One region of the Pseudoalteromonas sp. bablab_jr011 genome, then DNA from elsewhere that is predicted to be linked to it. Evidence: predicted binding sites of a transcription regulator. Region 1 holds the regulator's gene; the other holds the start of a gene.

What was found. The regulator LexA, encoded in region 1, represses DNA repair genes until DNA is damaged. The targets are predictions, from matches to a motif close to TACTGTATNNNNATACAGTA.
Region 2: JIG41_RS02500 (YebG family protein) is a predicted target of LexA. The motif match lies at 2,476-2,495, and genes of this name have one in related genera.

Annotation. Positions count from the first base shown of each region.
Region 1 covers NZ_JACDWU010000283.1:48,250-64,802, forward strand. Annotated here, with positions in the region: gene JIG41_RS16410 (methyl-accepting chemotaxis protein) at 1-1,395, opposite strand, end outside; gene JIG41_RS16415 (chemotaxis protein CheW) at 1,425-1,910, opposite strand; gene JIG41_RS16420 (chemotaxis protein CheA) at 1,907-3,985, opposite strand; gene JIG41_RS16425 (response regulator) at 4,001-4,363, opposite strand; gene JIG41_RS16430 (lipid asymmetry maintenance protein MlaB) at 4,373-4,645, opposite strand; gene JIG41_RS16435 (SCO family protein) at 4,818-5,432, opposite strand; gene cyoE (heme o synthase) at 5,429-6,337, opposite strand; gene JIG41_RS16445 (heme A synthase) at 6,347-7,336, opposite strand; gene JIG41_RS16450 (hypothetical protein) at 7,358-7,852, opposite strand; gene JIG41_RS16455 (SURF1 family protein) at 7,842-8,582, opposite strand; gene JIG41_RS16460 (DUF2909 domain-containing protein) at 8,597-8,908, shown strand; gene JIG41_RS16465 (cytochrome c oxidase subunit 3) at 8,808-9,683, opposite strand; gene JIG41_RS16470 (cytochrome c oxidase assembly protein) at 9,719-10,249, opposite strand; gene ctaD (cytochrome c oxidase subunit I) at 10,249-11,844, opposite strand; gene coxB (cytochrome c oxidase subunit II) at 11,844-12,986, opposite strand; gene lexA (transcriptional repressor LexA) at 13,530-14,147, opposite strand; gene JIG41_RS16490 (PaaI family thioesterase) at 14,321-14,758, shown strand; gene JIG41_RS16495 (hypothetical protein) at 14,762-15,142, opposite strand; gene JIG41_RS16500 (hypothetical protein) at 15,290-16,015, shown strand; gene JIG41_RS16505 (VOC family protein) at 15,990-16,343, opposite strand; partial or broken gene JIG41_RS16510 (endonuclease) at 16,458-16,553, shown strand, end outside.
Region 2 covers NZ_JACDWU010000082.1:12,522-17,035, reverse strand. Annotated here, with positions in the region: gene JIG41_RS02520 (chorismate mutase) at 1-1,014, shown strand, start outside; gene dsbB (disulfide bond formation protein DsbB) at 1,159-1,677, shown strand; gene JIG41_RS02510 (DUF6170 family protein) at 1,677-1,979, shown strand; gene JIG41_RS02505 (helix-hairpin-helix domain-containing protein) at 2,005-2,298, opposite strand; gene JIG41_RS02500 (YebG family protein) at 2,549-2,857, shown strand; gene putP (sodium/proline symporter PutP) at 2,995-4,506, opposite strand.

The DNA of each region.
Region 1 (16,553 bases):
ATCAAATGAACCTTGGTACTCTTGTTCAATACGCTTAGATAAATCACCATTAGCCATAGCATCAAGCATATTGGCAGTGTCTTTTACGGCATCATCTACAATACCCACTAAGCTATTTAGACCCTGCGCTAAACGTAAGAAGAAGCCTGTTTTACCCGCAATTTCAACTCGTGCCTCTAAATCACCTTTACCTGCAGCGGTTACCAGACCGGCGATTTCTTTCTCGATAGCAACTTCTGCGGTTCTATCTTCCCACTCAACAACCGTTCCAATTCGTTCGTTTTCAGGGGTAAAAATAGGGTTAGCTACCAAACCAAAAGTACGTCCACCTACTTGAATCTCAGTGCTGTAGGTATCACTCAGTTTTGATAATAAATTACGTTGATGTGCAGGGTTTTTATGGAACACATCAATATTCTGACCGAGTAAATTACTGCTGTTAAAGTTAGGCAGGTCTTTACGAAGATCGCTCTCTGCCACTTTCATCATATTGAGCACCGCTTCGTTCATATAGATGATGTCGTTATTCGCATCGGCAATCATGGTGTTAGTGCCTACGCGGTCAAGCGCGCGACGTACGCGTAGATTCTCTTCAGCTTCACGCTTTTCGGCTTCTGCTTTATTGACACTGTCAGTGATATCTTGCCATTCAACAATTGTCCCTAAACGCTTACCCGACGAATTAACCCAAGGGGTTGCAATCAAGCTAAAAATAAGACCCGCTAAGCGCAGCGTCGTTTTATAGGGTTCAGATAAATTCTTTAGTAATTCACGTTGATGTGAAGGATGCTTATGAAAATCATCAACACAGGTGCCAATTAAATTTTCAACAGAAAAGCTAGGCAGCACTGTTTTCAATGCGGCTTCACGTGCTTTGAGCATTTGCTTCACTTGCTCATTTACAAACACTATTTCTAAATCATTGTTAGCCATCATCACATTTGCTTGGCATACACGCAGTGCATTTGACAGGTCAGCATCACGTTTAGATTGTTTTTCAAGCTCCTTCTGTGCAGTGATATCGCTGGCGAATTTAATCACTTTGACTACGCTACCATTGCTATCAATAATTGGGTTATAGGTTGCTTGGATCCAAATTTCTTTGCCGTTTTTACCGAACCGTTTAAATTCATCCGAAATAAATTCACCGCTGCGCAAGCGCTGCCAAAACTGTTGGTATTCGGGACTTTGTGCATCTTCTTCTGCAATAAACATTGAATGATGTTGACCCTGAACTTCTTCTAGCCGATAGCCCATGGCATTTAAAAAATTTGCATTGGCAGTAATGATCGACCCAGACGGTTGAAACTCAATCACTGCAAGCGATTTATTTAATGCTGCAACAACCAAATCATTATTTGACTCAACATTTTTAGGACTGCTAAACCATCCCATACCCTTCACCTTCTTGTTAATCTACCCAATTAAATGTCCATTGTTTTTTGTAGGTCGAGTAACGCGACCATTTTTTCACCCACATTTACTAACCCCGCAACGTACTGTGCGTTATCTGAGTCAGATAGATGTGGCACTGCTTTTGCCTCATGCTCAGCAATGCTATAGACATCCGAAACAGCATCAACAACGATGCCTATAATTTTACTTGCGTTCTCTAACTCTACTTTCAGTACAATCACCACTGTGAGTGGCCCATACTCAATAGCCGGAATACCAAATCGCAACCGCAAATCAACAATAGGCACTATCGTGCCACGTAAGTTGATCACCCCCTTGACGAAATCGGGTGAGTTTGGAATAACCGTTATTTCTTCCCAACTGCGTATTTCTTGCACAGTTAAAATATCTACACCGTACTCTTCTTCAGCCATAAAGAAGGTTAGAAACTGTTTAACATCTTGGTCTTGCTCAATATTCAGCTTATTATGTAGGTCATCGTGTGCTGCAATCATGACGCCTCCAAGTTAGCTTTTGACTCTATTATTAGCTCTTGACTGCCGGGCTTTCTAAGCCCTGATAACTTAATTAAGCCACTAATATCAACAATGAGTGAAACGCGGCCATCCCCTAAGATTGTTGCCCCTGAGACGCCATCGACCTTTTGATAATTCGCCTCTAAGCTCTTAATAACAACCTGTTGCTGGGATAATAAGTCATCAACCAATAAACCAATTTTTTGGTTGTCACTTTCCACCACCACCAGTAAGGTTTTATCCAGTGTTTCAATCGCACCTTGATGATTAAAAATACTGTATAGACGTAAAATCGGGATGTATTCATCGCGTAGCCGCAACACATCCAAATCTTTTCCAACTCGACTGACCTTCGTGATATCGATTTGCAACGATTCAATAATCGAAATAAGTGGAATAATGTAGGTATGCTCAGCCACACGAACAAGTTGACCATCTAATATAGCCAGCGTGAGTGGTAAGCGAATGGTGAACGTTGAACCAACACCTGGGGCAGACGACACTTCAACGGAACCACTCAAGGCTTCAATATTTCGTCTAACCACATCCATACCAACACCGCGACCCGACAAGTCGCTCACTTGGTCAGCCGTTGAAAAGCCGGGTAAGAAAATTAGTTCGTTAACTTCATTATCAGACAGATCGTCGGCTTCTGATATCAAGCCATTTTTAATGGCTTTTTCGCGAATTTTGGTGGTATTGAGGCCTTGTCCGTCATCCATAATTTCAATGACAATATTGCCACCTTGATGAAAGGCATTAAGCGTCACGGTACCAACCGGATTTTTACCGGCAGCAACACGTTTATCGACCGTTTCAAGGCCATGATCAAGCGAGTTTCTAACCAAATGCACCATCGGGTCAGAAATCTTCTCCATCACCGTTTTATCTAACTCAGTTTGCTCACCAAGTAGTTTCAGTTCGACTTGTTTGTCTAGTTTTTGCGAAATATCGCGGACTAAACGAGGAAAACGACTGAACACAAAACTAATAGGCAACATTCTGATACGCATAACACTTTCTTGTAAATCGCGGGTGTTATGTGCCAGTTGAGCCAGCCCCTCTTGCAACGATGCAATCGTGGCTTCAGTAATTTCTTGCTCACCTAATTGAGTCAGCATAGCTTGCGTGATGACTAACTCACCAACCATGTTGATTAAGGAGTCAACTTTATCAATACCAACACGGATTGAGGTGGATTCGGTGTTGGTTGTTGTTGATTTTACAGCAGAGACTTTCTTTACTTCGGCATCGGGCTTGGTGGCTGCTTTTTCATTTTTGTTGTCAGTTTCAACCTGCGTTGATGGCGCCGCGCTCACAGCGACTTCATCACCAAATAAACCGCCGCATAAGGTAATCGTAATATCGGCGTCATCCTCAACCCATTCGAAAATTTCTTCGATACAACTCTGGTCTTTTTCTGTGGTTAAGAAAAAACGCCACGACAAAAAGCAATCTTCGGGGGCGAGGTCGGTAATATCAGGAACAGCATCTTGAAACGCTTGAGTTTCTAAGTCACCTAACTCAGCTAATTCACTGATCATGTACAGCGGTTCATTGCCGGTTTTAAATAAGTGATGATGTGGTTTAAAATCGATTTGGAAAGTATTAATACTGTTTTCGCTGAGTGGCTCCTGCACAGGCTCTGCCACTTTACTTGCCGCACGCATACCGAGTATTTCTTCGAATTTGATTCGCAGTTCATCCGCTTCGGTTAAGTCGGGTTGCTGCTCTGCTTGCAATGCTCTAAGTAAAGCTCGTAAACAATCTACTGATTTTAGTAATAAGTTTACATGTTCAGCCGTTAAATCTCGTGAACCTTCCCGAATTTGGTCTAACAGCGTTTCTAAAACATGGGTAAAATCAGCAACAGAATTAAAGCCAAATGTACCACTGCCCCCTTTAATAGAATGCGCGGCACGAAAAATAGTGTTGATTGTTTCTGAGTCTTCTTCGCCCGGAACTAAGTTTAATAACTCAGCCTCCATAGCATCCAGTCCTTCAAAGCTTTCTTCGAAAAACACTTCATAAAATTGGCTTAGATCTATACTCATGCCCCGCTCCTATTGTTAGCGAATCACTTTTTTTAAAACCGCTAACAATTGCTCAGGATTAAATGGTTTAACAATCCATCCCGTTGCCCCCGCTGCTTTTCCTTCGGATTTTTTATCAAGGCCAGACTCGGTCGTTAGCATCAATAAAGGGGTAAATTTATAGTTTGGTAAACTACGTAATTCACGTATGAGCGTAATACCATCCATCACTGGCATATTCACATCGGATATAACGGCATCGAAACCTTGCTGTTTAGCTATGTTCAACGCCTCACTGCCATCTTTTGCTTCCGTGACTTCAAAGCCTGCTTTTTTTAGCGTAAAACCTACCATTTGTCGCATAGATGCAGAGTCATCAACAGCTAAAATTCTTTTCATAAAAACCTCTTAATTGGTATTCTCAAGTACAAGATAATGACTTAAGCCCAAACTATTTATTGCCTCTTGCAACGGCTTGCTTTCGCCTACCCAAATAATTTTGTGTTGGACTGAAAGCAAATGCTTTTGTAATGAACATAACAGCTGAATTGAGGCCGTATCGGCACGAGTCACCTCACTAATATCAAGGCAAATATCATCGTTTGCTGACAACTCTTGCAACAAATCTTGATGTAGTGATTCGACTTGAGTGATGGCTAATTCAGTAGGAAGCTTCAACATTACTGGCACTTTCCCTGCTTAAAACAATTCATAACAAAAGCTTAGACCGAGTTATTAAAATTGCCATTAATTGAATTAAAAAATTGTAAAATTTTTTAGTAGCTTACATGTTGAAATCAAAAAAGGGAGCAATCGCTCCCTCGAAAATAATCACACTTGTCTATACAGATACTTAGTGATAATAATCTGCAATTTTTTTAAACTCTTCTGTTAACGTACTGGCGTTAATAAGCGGAACATTGCCCTGTTTAAACTCGGGCTTGAAAATTGCGCGTACCGCGCCATCGGGGTCAACCATCACGACTGACGCACTGTGATCAACAGCATATTCTTGCTCATCACTGTCATTAATCGCGTAAATGAGCCCTAAATCTCTAACAAAGGGAAAGAGCTGTTTATGAGGGCCTGATACGGCTAAAAAATCAGGGTTAAAATAATCAATATAGGCTTTGCGTTTTGCGGTGGTATCTCGTTTTGGATCAACCGCTACAAACCACACTTGTACCGTGTAATCTTGGCTCAGCTGCTGTTGCACACTGGTCAATTTAGCCAACGTCATTGGGCAAATATCAGGGCAACTTGTGTAACCTAAAAAGACTAAATTCCAATGACCTTTGAAGCGACTATTATCGGCGGTGTCGCCATGCTGATCAATCAATGTAAATGACTTAACAGGCTTGGCTTGCTGATACACCAGCGCATCCACATCGGGAGGTGATTTTTCGGGGCTACAGCCCGTTAAAAAAAACACCACTCCCAAACAAAGTGCCACTAAAAAACGCGTCATAAAAGCAACCATTTATCAATAAATAAGGCGATAAAGAGTAGCATTAAATGCACAATTGAAAAACGAAATAAGTCCATCGCGGTATCATCTTTCCCACCCAGTTTTAGCTTTAATGCTTTATAAACGAAAATGGCATTTAACGCACTTGCCGCCATTAAGTATATGCCCCCTGACATACCAATTAAATAAGGTAATACACACACCAATGCCAGTAAAACAGAGTAAGCGACCACACATGTTTTACAAAATTCGATACCATGAGTAACGGGTAACATCGGAATTTTTGCGCGCTCATAGTCACTTTTACGCGCAATCGCTAACGCCCAGAAGTGAGGCGGAGTCCAGGTAAAAATAATCATAACAAGTAGCCAAGGCGCTGCCGCCATATGACCCGTTTCAGACACCCACCCTAATAAGGGTGGCATAGCACCGGCCAGCCCCCCTATAACAATATTTTGGGGTGTGGCACGCTTTAAAAAAGAAGTGTAAATAAATGCATAACCCACTAACGCAAAAAGTGTCAGTATCGCCGTTAAGGTGTTTGCCCAAATGATCAACATCATAAAGCCTGCAGTACCAATAGCAGCTGCAAAACTTAAAGCATGTTGCTTGCTCAAACGCCCCTTAGCGACAGGACGGTGGCGAGTACGCGCCATCTTGCTATCAATTTCACTATCAACAACATGATTAATCACCGCAGCAGCGGCTGAGAGTAAACCTATACCCAACAAACTTGCCAATTGAACAAAAAGACCTCGCCCCATATCAGGAGCAAGTGCTAAACCAACCCATGCGGTGAGAACAAGCATCGCAACGACTTTAAATTTGCTAATCGCAAGATAGTCTTTTAACAACGCATGACCATGAGAAAATATTGATTTTTCAGTACGTAATGTTAAGGCCATTATCGCCTCCTAAGTTCTTGCTTTTAAGTGGAAACATAGTCTAACCATTGTTAATAACAACATGGCTGCCATTAAGTTATGAGCAAGCGCTACGCTTAAAGGGAAATGCCAATGAACAACCGCAAGGCCTAAACAGATTTGACACAGTAAGGCTATTAACACGGTGACCGTGCAATGCTTTATTTTTCGAGAATAAGAGTGCGAATAGATACGCCACATAATGAGTGCCAATACAACACAGGTAACAAGGGCCCAAATACGGTGTAATAAGTGAATAGACATACGTGCCTGCTGCGATAAAACACCATATTCATAAGTACTGTGTTCAAGTGGCAGTTGAAAAACGCTCTTTAACGAGAAAGGTTGAGCATAACTGCACAATGGCAACCCATTGCAGTGCGGTGCCGCATAATTAGCCGCAAGCCACCCTCCTAAGGCAATCTGAAGTATCAGGACGACTAAGCCAATCAAGGCTAATCGGTAATATGGCCGAGCTCCTGCATCCCCACCCACAATGGGTTTTGTGGTTAGCCTCAAGTACAACAAGAACACTAAAGACAAAATACTGAATCCCCCAAGCAAATGCCCCATCACCACTAATGGTTGTAAGTTCATGGTAACGGTCCACATACCTAGCGCGGCTTGAAATACCACTAACAAAAGGAGCAGTAACGTTAACTTAACTGGGGTAGTTGGGTATTGGCGTTTTAACCAAGCCAAAACAAACAAAGCCAAAATAAATAACCCAAGCGCACCGGCAAAATAACGATGGATCATTTCTTTCCACGCTTTTGCCGCTTCAAACATCATATCTGGGTAGTTTTGTTCAACATGTAGTAATGCTGTTTCGTGCTTTGGCACCGTTAAAAACCCATAGCAACCGGGCCAGTCCGGGCAGCCTAAACCTGCATCACTGAGCCGTGTATAAGCCCCCAGTCCAACGACTAACACCGACATAAAACACGTAATTAAGACTAAATATTTATAATTTTTATACATCTTTTGCATCCTTACTGAGCTTTAACTTGAACGCGCATAATTAAGTAGTTTTTTTAGATCTTTCAGTAACCCTTTTTGAATTAATCTGTTTTGTTCTGGCTCATCAGTGTAAGGATAGTGCAGTACCACCAAGCCCATATGATCGACCAAATATAAATCTCCCGCTTTAAGCGCTGAGTTTTCATCTAATTGTCGCCAACTAGTGGCTATATCTTGCTGATTTGTAAGAACGGCAACATCAACCTTTTGCTGATTCTTACCCAAGGCAATATGAAGGTTGTCTAAGCTGGCTAACTGGGCTTCACAAACCGAGTGACAGCTTTTTGGGTAGTTAAGCGCAATCGTCCATGGTTTCGGATCGCCCTGCTGCCAATTTGCAAGCTTTACTTCTGTTTCTAACAGCTCCCCGTAATTACTTGAACCGCTGGGCAGCCAATCAAGTTTCAATGCTGTATACGCTAACGCCAGTGGCACAAAGCAACATAGAGCAAATAAACTAAGTGGATTAACTTTCATTACGTCTCCTTCTCATCGCAAAATAAGCTATAACAACACAGGCCGCACCAATGAGCAGCCACTGCACAGCGTAGGCATAATGCTTGTCTGGCCCCATCACTACACTTTCGTAATGAGGAGTCGCTATGTCATCAGCTGCAAGGCGGTAGGCTAAAAACGGTTGCAGAGGTTGCGCTAGTTGACGACTAAAAATGTCTAAATCAATTGCTTGAATACGCTTAGGCCAGCCAGCTTCAGCGCCAATTTCATCTGCTAGCGTAAAGCCTTGCAGCTGACCTTGTTTGAGTTGCACTGTGGTAGATATGTGTGAAGGTTGAGGCCAATTTACGGTGGGGAGTTGACTACGATCAATCGGTGCCTTCAACCAGCCGAAATTAACAATGACAGGCGCTATATCATCATTAATTTTTACAGCAGCAAGTAGGTCGTATCCTACTTGTCCTTGGTAAATCTGATTATCTAACAGCCAATAACGCTGCGTATTGATGAGCCCATGCAAAGTCAGCTTTAAACCTGTTTTATCAACCTGATTAGGTAATAATTGAAATGCCTGCCAGTCCATTACACCTTGCTGTTCTGACTGCTCAAGCTGGCTTAATTGCTGTTGTTTTTGCTCACCACGTTGATACTGCCACACACTCAGCCGTAAACACACCAGCACCGCAAGTGACACAACGCAAATTGCAATAATTGAGCTAAGCTTTTGTTTACGCCTTAAAATCAACTGCATCTAGGAAACCTAAAATGATAAAAATCATCATTACACTGTTATTGTTATATATCGTGTTTAATCTGTTTCGGGCGCTATTTGTGATGATGTCTACTAAGCAACACTCGCGACCGATGTCTCACTATTTAGGTCGACGAGTGTTTTTCTCTGCCATGGTACTGATCATCATTATTGCGGCATTAAAACTGGGCTTTATTCACACTAACCCATCGCCAATTCATAACGCTACAGCACGTACACAAATACAAATAAACACAACCACACCACGTCAACAAAGTGCCAGTACCAAGCCGCAGCTTGAAAGGCAAAATGCTTTTCACTGGTAAAGTGACCTTTAAAAATTCGCAGCAGTACCACAAATAAAATAATTGTCCCTAAGGTCACATGCATGCCGTGAAAGCCGGTCAGCAAAAAGAAGGTATTGCCATACACTCCCGCATCAAGGGTTAGACCCAAGTCTTGGTATGCATGCATATACTCATAAACTTGCAGAGCCAAAAACACCACACCAAGCAACACAGTGAGTGATAAGAACGTTTTGAGTGCCCCCCGCTTATTGTTTTCTATGGCAACATGCGCAAAGTGGATAGTGACCGATGAAGTTAATAGAATAAGGGTATTAATCAGCGGTAAGCCTTGCCAACCCATTGCTTGTGTTGTCTCTCCCGCAGGGGTTGTCAACAATGGCCATACGGCCTCAAATGAAGGCCAAAGTACCTCGTTGGTCATGGCATTATTCCCCGCACCACCTAACCAAGGTACCGAGATCATGCGGGCGTAAAATAATGCCCCAAAGAACGCCATAAAAAACATCACTTCAGAAAAAATAAACCAACTCATACCTTGTCTGAATGAGCGATCCATTTGTGCTGAATATAAGCCTTTGTGCGACTCTTCAATCACGTTTTTAAACCAACTAAAAACCATATATATGAGGATCGCAATACCAAGATATAAGACGAACTGACCACTGCTTCCTTCGCCGTTTACTTGCATTACAGTGAGGCCTGCGCCTACTGCAATTAAAAACATTGCGACAGCCCCAACAATTGGCCAAGGACTCTCGGCTGGCACATAATATTTTTCGTAATTTTGATTCATTTTGTTTGCTCCTAATTAGCAATTAGCTTGGCGGCTTAATCGTTCTTGGCCACAACTTGCCCGCTAATATCAAACACGGTGTACGACAATGTTAGCTCTTCCACGTCATCGGGTAGTTCAGTATCAACATAAAACAGTAAAGTGAATTCCACTTCTTCTCCTGCTTTTAACGGCTGTTGATCAAAACAAAAACAAGCAATTTTATGTAGATACTTTGCTGCTTTACCGGGTGAAACACTTGGGATAGCTTGCATTACCTTGTCAGTATTACTGGTATTTTTAGCACTAAACTTAACTTCTCGCATGGCGCCTGGCTGCACAGCGACGCTGTACTGCTCAGACTCCACTTTGAATGGGGCGCCACTTTGCGCATGAGTTGTAAAACTCACATCAACCTGACGTTCAGTATTTACATGCTCACTGACTTTGGCTTGTTCAAGTGAGGGTTTACCATTGAGGCCCGTAACATCACAAAACACGTCATAAAGCGGCACCAATGCGAAGGCAAATGCAAACATAGCTAAACATGCTAACAACAGCTTTTTAAGCAAAGGTGCGTGATTCATTACTTAATCTCCGGTGGCGTCTCAAAGGTGTGATACGGTGCTGGTGAGTCAACTTCCCACTCCAATCCTTCAGCGCCATCCCATACTTTAGCGGGGGCTTTTTCGCCGCCTCTGGCACACTTAAAGACCACTAAAACAAACAGCAGTTGCGATAAACCAAACGCAAACCCACCGATACTGATGATGGCATTGAAATCAGCAAATTGAAGTGCGTAATCTGGAATACGGCGGGGCATACCTGCAAGCCCCACAAAGTGCATTGGGAAAAACAGCACGTTAACGCTTACAAGCGATAACCAAAAGTGCCATTTAGCCAAGGTCTCGTTATACATATTGCCCGTCCACTTCGGCAGCCAATAATAGGCCCCAGCCATAATGGAGAACACAGCACCTGTAACTAATACATAATGGAAGTGGGCAACCACAAAGTAGGTGTCATGATACTGAAAATCGGCCGGTGTAATAGCAAGCATAAGCCCCGAAAAACCACCTAACGTAAATAACACAATAAAGGCGATTGCAAACATCATGGGTATTTCAAAGCTAATAGAGCCTCGCCACATTGTTGCCACCCAGTTAAACACTTTTACCCCAGTTGGCACCGAAATCAGCATCGTCGCGTACATAAAGAACAATTCGCCAGCAACCGGCATACCTGTCGTAAACATGTGGTGTGCCCAAACAATAAAGCTTAAGAGTGCTATTGATGAGGTTGCATACACCATGGACGCATAGCCGAATAATTTTTTGCGCGAAAAGGTCGGCACAATCGTTGAGATAATACCGAACGCCGGTAAGATCATAATGTAGACTTCAGGGTGACCAAAGAACCAGAAAATATGCTGGAACATCACCGGATCTCCGCCACCAGCAGCATCAAAAAAGCTGGTCGCAAAGTACTTATCGGTCAATACCATTGTCACGGCACCTGCCAGCACGGGCATAACAGCAATCAGTAAGAAAGCCGTGATCAGCCACGTCCATACAAATAGAGGCAGTTTCATCCATGTCATACCCGGCGCTCTAAGGTTTACAATTGTCACAATGACATTGATAGCGCCCATAATTGAGCTAATACCCATAATATGCACTGCAAACACAAACAGCGCGGTATTATCGTTACTGTAAGTCGTTGAAAGCGGTGCATAGAACGTCCAACCAAAAGCGGGACCACCACCGGGCATAAGCAGCGATGCCAATAAAATAAGGAAGGCAAAAGGTAAAATCCAAAAGCTCCAGTTGTTCATTCGTGGTAAGGCCATATCTGGCGCACCTATCATCATAGGTACCATCCAGTTTGCAAGCCCTGTAAAGGCGGGCATCACAGCCCCAAATACCATGATCAACCCATGTACTGTGGTCATTTGGTTAAAAAAGTGAGGATCAACCAATTGTAAACCAGGTTGGAATAATTCAGCACGGATCACCATAGCCATGGCGCCGCCAATTAAAAACATCGTCAACGAGAAGATCAGGTACAAACTACCTATGTCTTTATGGTTGGTTGTATATAACCAACGCTTGAAACCTTTCGCTGGATGATGGTGGTCGTGATGCGCATGCTCAGTGGCTTGCTCATTAATAACGTTACTCATTAGTTCGCCTCCGCTGCTGCATCAATTGCTGCTTGAATCTGACTCGGTTGAATGACATCACCGGTATTGTTACCCCACGCATTGCGTTTATAAGTGATGACTGCTGCAAGTTGTTTTATTGAAAGCTGTTTATCAAACGCTTGCATCGCTGTACCTGGCTTACCATGTAAAACAATATCAATATGATCGTTCACATCGCCCAACACGATTGGGCTGCCTTTTAAGGCTGGAAATACACCCGGCAATCCCATGCCAGTGGGCTGATGGCAGGCTGCGCAGCTGGCCATATAGACTTGTTCGCCTAAAACAACTAATTCATCTTTCGAAAGAGTTTGATCAAGTAATGCGGCATCTGCAGCAGCGGCTTGTTCTTTCGCTTGTTTTGCGTCTGCAAGCCAAGTCGCAAACTCATCTTCTGGCAATGCCTCAACAACCACCGGCATAAAACCATGGTCTTTACCACATAACTCTGCGCATTGACCGCGGTACATACCGGGCTCGTTAATGCGTGTCCATGCTTCATTTATAAAGCCGGGATTGGCATCTTTTTTCACGGCAAAATCAGGAACCCACCAAGAATGTATTACATCATCAGAGGTCATTAAAAAACGTACTTTTTTGTTGATTGGTAACACCAGAGGTTTGTCGACTTCGAGTAGGTAGTGCTCTGTTTTTTCGGCTTGATTATCTATTTGATCTTTCGGTGTCGCTAAAATCGAATAGAAAGCAATATCTTCTCCCATGTATTCATAGTGCCACTTCCACTGCGACCCTGTTACTTTGACTGTAATATCTGCTTTTGAAGCATCTTCCATGGCAATAAGCGTTTTGGTGGCAGGGATCGCCATAGCGATTAAGATCACAAATGGAATTGCAGTCCAAAGTATCTCAACCTTCGTGCTTTCATGGAATTGGGCAGGCTTTGCTCCTTTAGACTTACGATGATGTATCAAAGCCCAAAACATCACCGCAAATACGATGATGCCAATCACACAACAAATAATAAATATCGTCATATGTAATTCATAAACATTATTACTTATATCAGTGACACCTTTACGCATATTGAATTGGCTATTTGCCAAAGCAAGTTGCGGAAGTGCTACCAATATAAGCCACAAGGTGTAACGCAGTTTACCCATGTGACAGCTCCTTTTATTGCTATTGCAAGACGCAAAGCGAAAAGGCGTTACAGCTGGTGCCCATTCGTTTTTTTTATTGTTTAAATACCCAAACCAATCGATGGTTGATGTGTCATCTGCAAACAGCTTGGGTCTGTGTATCATCACGACGCAATGAACGACACACTCATTGTTTAACCCCCTTACACATTTGTTGTGTGTCTTTTTCGTAAATAGGTGTTAATACAATGTACTTAACCAATTAGTTAAAAAATGAGCAATAAGCAAGTTTTTGTGGTAATAAATGTTTATTTTGGTGCAAAAATAACAACTATAATCAGCGCGTTAATTAATACTTAAGGCAAGTATAAAAACTTAAAAAGAAAGGAAAACTGCGCCGTATAAGGCTTTATGTAGAAAGTAAGGGTTAACAAATCTTAGGTAAACGGTCAAAAACAAACAACGCACCAAATTGAATCAATTTGGTGCGTTGTTTCAAAAAAGTTTAGCAAAGCAGATAAAGAAATTACTCTGCTTGTAACGATTAACGCGTAATATAAAAAGCTACATCCAATCAGCGTTGCGAATAACCCCAACAGCTAAGCCTTCAATATTAAATGACTCATGCTCTAAGTCCACTTCAATCGGGGCAAACTCTTCATTTTCAGCATGCAAAAATACTTTACGTCCTGCTTTTTCTAAACGTTTTACAGTCACATCGTCATCGACACGTGCCACAACAACTTGGCCATTTTCTGCAACTTGCGTTTTGTGTACTGCCAGTAAGTCACCATCCATGATGCCAATGTCTTTCATACTCATGCCGTTAACTCGCAATAAGAAGTCTGCAGCGGGTTTAAACAATGCAGGGTCAACCTGACAATGGCTTTCTACATGCTCTTGCGCCAAAATAGGTTCACCCGCGGCAACACGCCCAATCAGTGGTAAGCCAAGCTGTTCTGGCTCGTCTTCTTCGACTAATTGAATGCCTCGGCTTGCTCCAGGCTTCATTTTAATCATGCCTTTTTTTGCCAGTGCTTTTAGATGCTCTTCAGCGGCATTGGCACTTTTAAATCCCAATGTTTGCGCTATTTCAGCACGCGTAGGTGGCATACCAGTGTCTTTAATAAATACTTTAATAAGTTCTAAAATTTGCGATTGGCGTTTTGTTAATGGGCGCATACAACTGGTTTTCCATACAGTACATTTAACTGTGAGTATATACAGTTATCTGAAAATCGCAAATTTAAATTCCCCTTCCTCTCATGATAAAAAACAAGCATTGAACGGTGGGGATAGATACCATATTGTATACCGATATTTCACTTAAGAAGTTAGTTTGCGAAGGAAACACAATGAGCATTTGGTATCAACCATTCACCCTCGAATTATGTAAAGAACTCGAACAGGGTATTACTGGGCAAGGCACATTAATGAAAACAATGGGCATTGAAATAACCGAAATCGGCGACGATTATTTAGTGGCCACTATGCCCGCTATTCCAGAGCATCATAACCCTATGGGGATGGTCCATGGTGGTGCTAATGTTGTTTTAGCAGAGACTGTAGCAAGTTATGCAGCCAATTTTGTGGTCGACTTCACCGCATATTATGCTGTTGGCCAAGAAATAAATGCCAATCACATTAAAGCCTCTCGAAAAGGCCTCTTAACAGCCACGGCAAAGCCACTGCACTTAGGTAAGCGAACATCTGTATGGGAAATTAAAATAACGAATGCGGCAGGTGAACTATGCTGCGTATCACGAATGACCGCAGCGGTAGTCAAGCGTTAGTGATTAACGCTCAACAGGATAAATAGTAATTTCGAGCCCTGCGCCAATCGCTGAAATACGTAATAAGGTGTCTGCGTGCAGGGCTTGATTAAAACATTTAGGTGAGTCACCCGACTCAAACCCAATATCAAAAGTACGCTTTGAGCAAGACAACCATTGCTTTAATGCATTGCGTGAGCACGACTCTATAAGTTCACATAATTGGTTGATAGCTTTATCTGGTGTGCCGATATCAGCCGCGGCTTCAATACGTGCTAATTGACGGTATTCATCTTGGTCGTAATGTAAAACCATGGCGTTTTTCTTTAAATCAGCTACCAGCGCACTCATATCGTGTTTTGATTCAAGTTCCAGATCTACATTTAAAAATTGAATTTCCGACATACTCTCGTTTTTACCCTCTATTGATATCTCTGAAACTTTAACTCAGTTTTGTACATAAACCAAATTTAGAATACAGTAAATGCTGCAAGAGCGTTGAGTCGCTCTGTCTATACCGCTGCCCAATAAAAAAATAATAAGAGGTAATCAATGAATAAGCGCGTATTTAAATATGCCCGTAAAGGGCATAAGTGGCTGGGTTACTTACTCGCCATACAACTCTTTTTTTGGTTATTAGGGGGCTTAGTAATGAGCTCAATACCCCTTCAAAAAGTACATGGTAAACATTTAGCCAATCGTAGCTTAGATAATCCATTTACCTTGCATGATTACCCCGCTTCTCTTGACCAAATAACCAAACAATTTCAGCAAATTGATAGCATTCAATACCGTCATTTTTTAACCACTCCCATCATCGAAGTGACGACTAATAAAGGCGTGTTTAACTTTGACGGTCAATCAGGTCGTGCTATGAGCACACCAACTAAAACTGAAATTATTGCCAATGCCAATGCACACTTACTCATCAAGGCGGATGTCGCGGGTGCGCAGTTACTAGAAAAAGGAGCGAGAGAAGTCGGTCACCGCTCCAATGTGTGGCAAGTGAGCTATAACGATTGGTTAAATACAACCGTTTATTTAGAAGGCGACTCCGGTAAAGTCATTACTGTTCGTAGCACTTTGTGGCGCATTTTTGACTTTTTCTGGATGCTGCATATCATGGATTATGATGAACGAGAAAATTTCAACAACCCATTACTAATTAGCTTTGCCGCAAGTAGCGTATTATTTTGTATTACGGGCATTATTTTATTACTACAAAATGTCCGTATCAGACGCCGTAAACCGATTACACGTGCTGATCAATCAAAATAGGGTTACCATCAGGGTCGGTGACAATAAAACTGGCATCACCGACCTTTTGTACCGCCAGCCCCTGTTGTTTAAAGTGCGCCTCTAGTTCATCATAAGCACTAAACTCACTTAAAGGTCTCGCACTTTGGTCCCAGCCGGGGTTAAAAGTCAGCATGGTTTTATCAAACATCCCCTGAAACAAACCAATTAAATGTTCACCGTTTTTCATAATCAACCAATTATGCTCTATCTCACCCGCAAACTGAGTAAACCCCAACTTCTCGTAAAATAGCTTTGAAGCATGGATATCTTGTACATTTAAACTCACAGAAAACGCACCCAACCGCATTGTTCAACTCCCATAGACTGTATTTATTAATGACTATAGTTTACTTTTGGCGCGTGCTCTTTTTCTTTTCAGCTCTGCGTTTTACAATAGTGTTTCCAGTAGTTCACTTATGTGATGGATATGCGTTTACTTTTATCAGCAACTTTATGCCTGTTGTTATGCTTTACGGCGTCTGCAGAACAATTTTCAAACTTTTCTAGCGCCAAAAAA
Region 2 (4,514 bases), on a different contig from region 1:
GATGAAGCCCGCGAACAAGCATTGCTTGAAAAGCTAATAAGCTATGGAAAGTCGCTGGGGTTAGACGCCTACTACATCAATAATGTGTTCCAGACTATTTTGGAAGACTCCGTATTAAATCAACAGGCCATGTTACAAAAAAGCCTGAACCCAGATGCAATGAGCGAAACGCATCGTGTGGCATATTTAGGTGGTCAGGGCTCATACAGCCAATTAGCATGTCATAAATACTTTAGCCGCCGCCCGGGTAAAGTCATAGAAATAGGCTGCTCGAGCTTTGAGCAAATCACGGGGAAAGTTGAAAATGGCCAAGCCGACTTTGGCTTGTTGCCGATTGAAAACACAAGTTCGGGCAGTATCAATGAAGTCTTTGATTTATTACAACACGCCCAAGTTTCTATTGTAGGTGAAGTTACTCACAGTGTTGAGCATTGTTTACTTGCAATACCGGGCACTGAGCTTTCACACATCAATAAAATATATGCGCATCCACAACCTTTCGCACAGTGCAGTCGTTTTGTGCAAGGGCTCGGTGATATCCAACATGAAACCTGTGATTCGACATTTCACGCGCTACAATCCGCAGTTGAGAACCCGAATAGTGCGGCCATTGGCTCTGCTCAGGCGGGTAAAAATGTTGGCCTCGAGGTTGTTAAGTCTGGACTTGCAAACCAAAGTGAAAACCACAGCCGCTTTATTGTTGTTGCACGTAAACCATTGCAAGTCTCTAAACAAATCCCCACTAAAACAAGTTTGATTATGGCAACTAAACAGCAAGCAGGTTCGCTTGCAGATGCCTTGATGATATTTAAACACCATCAAATTAACCTTGTAAAACTAGAGTCTCGACCAGTGCCAGGAAATCCATGGGAAGAAGTGTTTTACGTTGATTTAGAAGCAAACCTAGATGATGCACATGTAAAACAAGCGCTAGAAGAGCTAAAAGAGCATACCCAATACACACGCGTACTGGGTTGTTATCAAAGTGAATCTCTACAAGCTGTGAGTGTTTAACCTTCATTCATACACATATAGTAAAGGAGCCGTTGGCTCCTTTACTATTTATCTGCGTTGTTTTTACGAATATTCATCGCAGGCACTTGCACCCTGCGCAGTCCCTAAGCATAATCTTGAAAACAATTAGAAATGAGATTTTTCATGAGTTGGTTAGCTGAGTTAGCAAACAAAAGAACCCCTTGGGTATTATTAGCCTTAACGGCACTCGCATTTGAAATAACAGCCCTGTTTTTTCAATATAGTATGGGTCTAGAACCCTGTATTATGTGCATATACCAACGCACAGCGATGCTTGGTCTCTTAGCCGCGGGTATCATTGGAGCAATAAACCCACACGCTGTAACCTGCCGATTAATCGCCTTTGCAACGTGGGGAATCTCTGCCATTTGGGGCTACTTTATCGCAAAAGAGCACATTGCTATGCAAAACAACACAGATCCATTTGCATTTAGCTGTGCGTTTGAGCCAAATTTCCCTAGTTTCATGCCCCTACATGAATGGATCCCGCACTTTTTCGCAGCAACAGGAGACTGTGGTAATATTGATTGGCAATTTGCGTCAATGAGTATGCCCGCATGGATGGAAGTCATCTTTGCCGCATATTCAATTGTTTTTGTCGGGGTTTTAGCAAGCCGCTTACTAGTCAAAAAGTCACTGTAATGATTTACTTTTTTAGCAGTCAAATTCCTGAATTAAAGACCTTTAAAGTAAGGCAGCGTCAGCAGATAATAGCAATTGCACTGACCCACTTAAGCCCAATGCATAAAATCGTTTTATCTGTGTGCAAACTGGCATTTTTAGCGCCCTTGTTTCTAGGCCTTGCCTACTTTGAAGGTTGGATGCTTTTACCTTGGTTATTATTAGCGGGATTAAGCTACCCATTAATCACAACGCCGGTTGAAAATATGTTCGCTCAACCTCACCTGCGAAAAGCGATACAAGAGTTTAAACAGGGCGAATAGACGCCCTGTTTAAGTTACTATTTAGTTAAAGCGAAATTTTTCCTTCTATTTTAGCGAACAATTTATCACCAATCCCCTTAACCTCTTTCAGTTGCTTAACTGATTTAAATGGGCCTTGATTCTTACGATGCTCAACAATGGCTTGAGCCTTCGATTTACCAATGCCAGGTAACTGAGAAAGTTGCTCTACAGTGGCTTTATTGATACTCACTTTTTGAATTTTTGTTTGCACTGACTCAGCTGGTTTTTCAGCGAGTGCCTGAGTCGCCGGCAGTAATGCAAGACTTGCTGCAAATAGTAAACTTGATAAAAACTTCATTGTTTCCTCCATGATGTCCTTACGTGGACTGTTAAATAGTCTCGTCACCGAACACTAATTCCATTACATTCGTCACTAATTTGGTGACAAACTAAATAAAGTCAATTTATGCCTTTTTGTCAAATTAATGTCATAAAAAATACACACACGCAGCTTGCAAATTCGGCCCCAAACGATTACTGTATATAAAAACAGTAATCAAAGTAGCGATTACACGCTGCAAATGCCACGCTTGAATGCAGGAGAAATCATGGCTGTTGTTGTTAAATATGTTGTAGAAAGAAACGGAGTCGAGCGCATGACGTTTACTACCAAAAAAGAAGCTGATGCGTACGATAAAATGCTCGACATCGCTGAGTCGTTAGAGCTCATGCTTGAGAAGGTAGATGTACCATTAAGTGAGCAACAAATTGAATCTCTAGCCCTTGAAATAGCAAAAGAAAAAGACCAATTTATGGCTGTACTAAAAGGCGCTAAAGAACTGCCTAGCAAACCGAAAAAAGCCAAATCAGCAGACACAGATAAAGTCGCTGATATAAAAGAAAAAGCAGCCAGTTAATATCCCTTACTTTAGCAGCGGATATTATTCATCAAAGTAACCGGTCACTCTTAAAGTAGAGTTAAAAAAATTAACACAAAAAAGGGCAACTTATGTTGCCCTTTTTAATTACATTCTAAAAAATGACACTTAGCGTCCTAAAGTGACGATTCAACTTCATCAAATAATTGTGTAATTTCTTGTTTTGGCTCTGATGTGTTCAAGCTAACGACCACAATGGCAATACTTGATAAGATAAAGCCCGGTACAATTTCATAAATAATGGCACTTAACTTTTCACCATCAATCGTAATCGGTGCATAAATCCAAAACAGCACTGTCGCAGCGCCCACAACCATTCCCGCTATTGCCCCTTGTAGGTTCATTCGTCTCCAATAAAGGCTAAGCAACACTAACGGTCCAAATGCAGCACCAAACCCTGCCCATGCATTGCTCACTAAATCTAATATAGAGTTATCACGGTCATAAGCTAAGTAGATAGCAAAAACGGCAACCAACATCACACTAACACGACCAATTAATACCAACTCTTTTTGAGACGCGTCGCGATTCAGGTAAATTTTATAAAAATCCTCAGTCAAAGAGCTCGAACACACTAATAACTGCGAAGAAATAGTACTCATAATCGCTGCTAAAATTGCAGCTAGGAGAAAACCTGCGATCAGTGGGTGGAAAATGAGTTCAGATAAAACTAAGAAAATTGTTTCTTTATCGTCAATTGGCATTTGGTTTTCAAGCATATAAGCCGCACCGAATAAACCAGTAAATACAGCACCAATTGCAGACAATGTCATCCAAGACATACCAATACGACGCATGGTAGGCATATCTTTAACAGAGCGCACTGACATAAAGCGGACAATAATATGTGGCTGACCAAAATAACCTAAGCCCCAAGCCATTGCCGAAATAATCGCAATTGTCGAGCCACCTGCAAACCAATCCATCATGTTAAGTGCATGAATTTCTGTTTCTTTGGGTGAGCTTAATAAGAGGTCATAGCGAGCATTAGCCAAGGTATCCATGAAAGGCTGATCAAGCATTGTAAAAGTCGCAATAGGCACAGCTAATAACGAAATAAACATAATACAGCCTTGCACAAAATCCGTTAAACTTACTGCAAGAAATCCACCAAACAAGGTATACACAACCACAACACCCGTGGTGATATAGAGCCCCATTTCGTAGCTCATATTAAATGAGTTTTCGAATAATTTACCACCGGCAACAACACCTGATGAGGTATAAAGAGTAAAGAAAACAATGATCACAATGGCAGAAATAACGCGAAGAATATTCTTATTATCATCGAATCGATTAGCGAAGTAGTCTGGGATAGTAATCGAGTCATTCGCCTTTTCGGTATACACACGTAATCGCGGCGCTACGAGGAAATAGTTTGCCCAAGCACCTAATACGAGCCCTATTGCAATCCAAACTTTACTTAAACCAAATAAATACATTGCACCTGGCAGACCCATTAACAGCCAACCACTCATGTCAGACGCACCTGCCGATAACGCAGCTACACTGGGTGATAAATTACGCCCACCTAGCATATAACCCGATACATCGTCAGTTGATTTCTTATAGGCATAAAGCCCTATTCCCAACATAACAATGAAGTACAATGCTAACGAAATTATCATTCCTGTTT